Arthrobacter crystallopoietes: one gene and its partner. The protein of the gene in region 2 binds, or shares a complex with, the protein of the main gene of each other region. Links are inferred from orthologs where the notes say so. Each region holds a gene or a part of one and is shown on either strand. Other genes may lie near its edges.

Region 1 (3,157 bases), 1.4 Mb from region 2 along the record:
AGCAGGTGTTTTCCTTGGCCGTCGCGGCATTGGATTCCCCGCCGACCTCATCAAAAGCCGATGCGATCTCAAGCGCTGTGCGCCGCTTCGTTCCTTTGAACAGCAGGTGCTCCAGGAAGTGCGTCGAACCGTGCTGGCCCTCCGCCTCGTCCCGGGAGCCGACGCCAACCCAGAAGCCAATGGTTGCCGAACGCTGCCCGGGCATCGCTTCCGTCAGCACGCGGACGCCGCCGGGAAGTACGGAACGCCGCACCACGGAGCCGCCCGGATCCCCATGGATCAACGTGGGATCGGACCCGCCAAGATCGGTGGCGTCCGTATGGCCTTCCGTGGCGGATAGCGGCAAATGGATTCCTCGGGACATAGCGGAACTCCCCGCCGCAGAGCGTGACTCTGCAGCGGGGAGTTCGTTGCCAAATGCTTCAGGCATTTACTCTGCGGAACCTTCCGCCGGCTCCAGGACATCCTCGCTGGAAGCCTCGTCGCCGGCCGCCTCGTCGGCAACAACCGGAGACAACGAGAGCTTTCCGCGGTCGTCGATCTTAGTGATCTCGACCTGGACCTTCTGGCCTACGGAGACAACGTCGTCGACATTGTCCACGCGCTTGCCGCCGGCCAGCTTGCGCAGCTCGGAGATGTGCAGCAGGCCGTCCTTGCCCGGCGTCAGCGACACGAAGGCGCCGAACGTGGTGGTCTTTACAACCGTGCCCAGGTAACGCTCGCCCACCTCGGGAACCTGCGGGTTCGCGATGGCGTTGATGGCGGAGCGGGCTGCTTCGGCGGACGTGCCGTCGGTCGCGCCGATCAGGACGGTACCGTCATCTTCGATGGAGATATCGGCGCCGGTGTCCTCCTGGATCTGGTTGATCATCTTGCCCTTCGGGCCAATGACCTCGCCGATCTTGTCCACGGGGATCTTGACCGAGATGATCCGCGGAGCGAACTCGGAAAGTTCGTCCGGGGTATCGATCGCGGCCTCGAGCACGCCCAGGATATGCAGGCGGGCTTCGCGGGCCTGCTTCAGCGCAGCGGCCAGAACCGAGGCGGGAATGCCGTCGAGCTTGGTGTCGAGCTGGATCGCGGTGACGAACTCGGCAGTACCGGCAACCTTGAAGTCCATGTCGCCGTAGGCATCTTCGGCACCGAGGATATCGGTCAGCGCGGCGTAGCGGGTCTCGCCGTCGACCTGGTCGGAAACCAGGCCCATGGCGATGCCGGCAACCGGAGCCTTCAGCGGCACACCGGCGTTGAGCAGGGACAGCGTCGAGGCGCAGACCGAGCCCATCGAGGTGGAGCCGTTGGAGCTAAGGGCTTCGGAGACCTGGCGGATGGCGTACGGGAATTCTTCACGCGAGGGCAGCACCGGAACCAAGGCGCGCTCGGCGAGGGCACCGTGGCCGATTTCGCGGCGCTTCGGCGAACCGACGCGGCCGGTCTCACCGGTGGAGTAGGGCGGGAAGTTGTAGTTGTGCATGTAGCGCTTGCGCGTTACCGGCGACAGCGAGTCGATCTGCTGTTCCATCTTGAGCATGTTCAGCGTGGTGACACCCATGATCTGGGTTTCGCCGCGCTCGAAGATGGCCGAACCGTGTACGCGGGGCAGAACCTCCACCTCAGCGGTCAGCGTGCGGATGTCCGTCAGGCCACGGCCGTCGATGCGGACCTGGTCCTTCAGGATGCGCTGGCGGACGACCTGCTTGGTGACGGAGTTGAAGGCAGCCGAGACTTCCTTCTCGCGTCCGGCGAACTGGGCTTCCTCCGACCCACCGAATTGTGCCACGATCTCTGCCTTGAAGTCGTCCGCAGCATCGTTGCGGGTCTGCTTGTCGGCGATCGAGAAGATCTCGGTCAGCTTGGTGGCAGCAGCGGCTTCCACGGCAGCAAACACGTCGTCCTCGTAATCCTTGAAGACCGGGAACTCGACGGTCGGCTTGGCAGCGGCCGCGGCCAGCTGGGCCTGGGCGTCGCACAGGGACTTAATGAACGGCTTGGCCGCTTCCAGACCCTCGGCCACAACCTCTTCGGTCGGGGCGGGGGCGCCCTCTTCCTTGATCAGCTGCCAGGCGTTGTCCGTAGCTTCGGCCTCCACCATCATGATGGCGACGTCGTCACCGGCGACACGGCCGGCGACAACCATGCTGAAGACGGCCTTCTCCAGTTCGGTGTGCTTCGGGAAAGCAACCCACTGGCCTTCGATCAGCGCTACGCGCACGCCGCCGATGGGGCCGGAGAACGGCAGGCCCGAGAGCTGGGTGGACATGGAGGACGCGTTGATCGCGACAACGTCGTACAGCACGTCCGGGTTGATCGCCAGGACGGTGACAACGATCTGCACCTCGTTGCGCAGGCCCTTCACGAAGGCCGGGCGCAGCGGGCGGTCCATCAGGCGGCAGGCCAGGATGGCTTCCGTGGACGGGCGGCCTTCGCGGCGGAAGAATGATCCGGGAATGCGGCCGGCAGCGTACATGCGCTCTTCGACATCCACCGTCAGGGGGAAGAAGTCAAAGCCCTCGCGCGGGGACTTGCCGGCGGTGGTGGCGGACAGCAGTGCGGTGTCTTCGTCGATGTAGACCATCGCCGAGCCGGCGGCCTGCTGTGCAACGCGGCCGGTTTCAAACCGGATAACGCGCTTGCCGAAACGGCCATTATCAATGACCGCTTCCGAGAACTGAATTTCGGGACCCTCCAAGAGAGTCACCTCCGTTTCTGTGGTGTCGGAGGTGACCAGCATCGGCCCAGACTTGCGTGCTTCCCTCGGTGGGAAGCGCCTGCGGCTGGCCCTGGGGCCTGTCAACACCCGGTCTTCGATCGAGACCCCCGGGCGGCTGCGCATTGCTGCACCGTCCACTCCCGGAAATCACTACCGAGGACCGCGAATGCTTACGACGCCGGTCACTCCTGTTTTCTATTATGGTTGCCCACCTGCCGGATCCGGCCGGTGGATTTGCGCCATGCAAAGCGAAGGCGGCTCTTTCCTATGCCTTCAGCAGTTCAGAAAGAGCCGCCTTCACAGCAGACTAGCGGCGCAGGCCGAGACGCTCAATGAGCGCACGGTAGCGCGTGATGTCGGTCTCGCGCAGGTAAGCCAGCATGCGGCGGCGACGACCAACCAGGGCCATCAGGCCGCGGCGGGTGTGGTGGTCATGCTTGTGCATCT
Region 2 (3,034 bases):
AGCTGGACGGTTCGCAGCATACCCTCCCCGCCGCCGGCAGCGAAGTCCGGCTCGGGGACCGCAAGGTCGGGACGGTAACGTCCGCGGCACTGCACTACGAGATGGGCCCGGTGGCGCTGGCCGTCATTAAGCGCTCCGTGGACCCGGAGACCCAGCTGCTGGTGGTAGACGGGGACTCGCAGTACGACGCTGCCCAAGAGGTCATCGTGGCGCCGGACGCCGGCTCGGTAGTAGGCCGGCCCAAGGGGTTGCTGCGCGGCGGACCGCGCTGACCCATGGTCCCGTGGCCCCGCCGTGCAGGCAAGGGCCGGGATATTAGTCCTGGCCCCTTGTCTGCAGGTGCGCAGAGGTCTGCGTGCCGGATTCGATGAAGCCGAGTGCCAGTGCGGTGGCCCGTGAGGCCTCGTTCGTTTCGTGACAGCGCCATTGCGGGATGAGTCCGGCCGTGAGTGCCTCGTGGCCGGCTATGGCCCCGATCAAGGTTCCGATACCGCGCTGGCGGTATCTCGGCGCGGTCAGCACACCGATATGGCCCAGGATCTGCTGCCACTCCTTATAGCCGGAACCGGCAATCGGTTCCGTTCCATTGACCAGGACAAAGGACTTGTCCATCGCGGACAGGGCCACCTCGTGGATGTCATCCGGCGGGCACAGCGACTCCAGCCGGGAGGCCTCCTGAACGGCGGTGGAAACCGTGACTTCTTCGTCCGGCTGGACCATCGGGAGGTCATCGGCGAAGTACAGCTGGGACTTGCCCAGGCCGTGGCCGCCGTGGCCCTTGGTCAGCTGGAGCAGCGTTTGGTACTCGGCCAGCTCGGCGTCGGAATGGCCTGCCGCGGCCTCAACGGCCCATTCCGGACCGACCAGTGCCGATCTGCCGAACAGCCGCACAAAGGTGAGGGTGTCGGCGTCGTTATCTATCCGGGTCAACCGGCCCGACGGCGACGCGAAGGCGGAATCCTCGAAGCCGAGCATACGTGCCCAAGCCAGCATCACAATATCCGCGGTGCCCGAGTCCAGTTTCATGTTTGCCACCCTATATCTACACAGTTCCCCACAGGCTCAGCCAAAGAGAACTGCGGCCTCGTCGTAACGGTGCTGCGGCACGGTTTTGAGGTTTCCCAGCGCCTCTTCGAACGGAACAACGACGACGTCAGTGCCGTGCAGGGAGACCATGGTTCCCCACCGCTTGTCCGAAACGGCGTCGACGGCAGCCATGCCGAGCCGGGTGGCCAGGACGCGGTCGTAGGCGGAGGGGACGCCGCCGCGCTGGATGTGCCCCAGGGTCGCGGCCCGGGTTTCGATTCCGGTCAGGGCCTCGATTTCCGGCGCGAGGTGTTCACCGATGCCCCCCAGCCGGGGACGGCCGGAAGCGTCCGTGCCGCGCTCGGCCCAGGGCTCGGCGTCGCCTTCCGGAACCCAGCCTTCGGCCACCACTACCAAGGGGGCGCGCCCGCGGTCGTGGGCCTCGCGGACCCACTCGGCGACCTGGGCGGTGGTCACCTTCTGCTCCGGGATGAGGATGGCATGGGCGCCGGAGGCCATGCCGGCGTGCAGGGCAATCCAACCGACATGGCGGCCCATGACCTCGGCGATCATGCACCGGTGGTGCGATTCGCCGGTGGTGCGCAGCCGGTCGATGGCCTCGGTAGCGATCTGGACGGCGGTGTCGAAACCGAACGAGTAGTCCGTGGCGTCAAGGTCGTTGTCAATGGTCTTCGGGACTCCGACAATCGGCAGGCCCGCGTCCGTCAGTTCCCGCGCGCCCGCCAGGGTCCCTTCGCCGCCGATGGCGATGAGCGCATCCACACCCAGGCGGTCCAGCGTGGCCGCGATCTTCTCGGGACCGCCGTTGGGCCCGTCATAGGGATTGGTGCGGGATGTGCCCAGGATGGTGCCGCCCTGTTTGGAAATGCCGCGCACGCGATGGCGGGGCAGGTCGATAATGTCGCCCTCGACCACACCCCGCCAGCCGTCGAGGAAGCCGACAAACTCGTGGTCATAGGACTTGATGCCTTTGAGCACGACGCCGCGGATCACAGCGTTCAGGCCGGGGCAGTCGCCGCCGCTGGTCATGATGCCGATTTTCACTCAGGTCCAACTTTCGTCGCGGGAATTGCCGATCGTCTCCAGAGCGCACCGTCGGGCTCCCTTCGATTCTAGGCAACTCCACCGGCGAGGGCACCCCTGACGCTGCATGCGCCTGCCGCAAAGGTAAAAAATCGCCGCACCGGAAAAGCAGAAGGCCCCCGCGGCGGATCTCGCGGGGACCTTCATTCGGCCGTATTGGGGCAGGAGCTGGCGGCGAAAGCCAGCGGCAGCAGCCGGCGATGACTGCGCTCAGCGGCGGCGGATGCCCTTGCTCTGGAGCAACTTCTCCAGGGCAATGCTGCCGTCATACTTGGGCAGCAGCAGCCAGGCCACCAGATAGGCGGCGACACCGATACCGGGAAAGAGGAAGAGCAACAGGGTAACGATGCGGACCACGGTGGCGTCCCAGCCGAACTTGTCGGCAATGCCGCCGCAGACACCGCCTACCCAGCGGTTGGGGCCGCGGCGGACCGGGATGGAACGGAGAGTCTTGTAAAGGGTGTCCATGGGATCAATGCTTTCGTGTTTGGGACTGATTGTCACTTGTCGTCGGCCTCGGCCGAATTGTCCTTGTTGCGCAGCACGCTCCAGATGCCCCCGGCCACCAGCGCGATGCCGGAACCGATCAGCAGGGCAATCAGGACGTGGCCGACGTTGAAGCTGATGTCCCAGAGCGCACTGAGCAGGACCAGCAGGCCCACTGCTATCGCGATCAGGCCCCAGACAATGGTTCCCGTGCTCGGTCCGGTGATGCCGCCGTTGTTGGATTCAGTGCTCATTGCGAGCCTTCCCTTCCCTGCGCTTCAACAATGTTCACATCGCTGGCAGCGCCTTTGATCTGCAGGATGATGTCCGGTCCTGCGCCGTCGTCGTTGATGATGAAGGAGCGCGGCTGCCACATGCCCGCGGTTTGCCGGCTTTGGCCGTCCGCCTCATATTCGAC

What was found. The genes of interacting proteins can lie anywhere in the genome.
Region 1: J5251_RS19175 (region 2) and J5251_RS12895 share a complex: the UniProt entries of both Bacillus subtilis proteins name them as parts of the possible RNA degradosome complex. The link is inferred for Arthrobacter crystallopoietes from one-to-one orthologs.

The regions. Positions count from the first base shown.
Region 1 is NZ_CP072014.1:2,804,068-2,807,224, reverse strand. The notes cover bases 61-3,061. They hold J5251_RS12895 (polyribonucleotide nucleotidyltransferase), read right to left. Parts: upstream 2,690-3,061; coding sequence 431-2,689; downstream 61-430. Other genes in these bases: rpsO (30S ribosomal protein S15), read right to left, coding at 3,018-3,061; J5251_RS12900 (M16 family metallopeptidase), read right to left, coding at 61-364. In the rest of the region: more of J5251_RS12900, read right to left, coding at 1-60; more of rpsO, read right to left, coding at 3,062-3,157. UniProt on the Bacillus subtilis protein: Involved in mRNA degradation. Catalyzes the phosphorolysis of single-stranded polyribonucleotides processively in the 3'- to 5'-direction. Necessary for competence development in Bacillus subtilis.
Region 2 is NZ_CP072014.1:4,169,784-4,172,817, reverse strand. Bases 78-2,955 are described here. They hold J5251_RS19175 (6-phosphofructokinase), read right to left. Parts: upstream 2,092-2,955; coding sequence 1,063-2,091; downstream 78-1,062. Other genes in these bases: J5251_RS19160 (PspC domain-containing protein), read right to left, coding at 2,867-2,955; J5251_RS19165 (hypothetical protein), read right to left, coding at 2,631-2,870; J5251_RS19170 (PspC domain-containing protein), read right to left, coding at 2,341-2,598; J5251_RS19180 (GNAT family N-acetyltransferase), read right to left, coding at 316-1,026; J5251_RS19185 (YgfZ/GcvT domain-containing protein), read left to right, coding at 78-272. Also shown: more of J5251_RS19185, read left to right, coding at 1-77; more of J5251_RS19160, read right to left, coding at 2,956-3,034. UniProt on the Bacillus subtilis protein: Catalyzes the phosphorylation of D-fructose 6-phosphate to fructose 1,6-bisphosphate by ATP, the first committing step of glycolysis.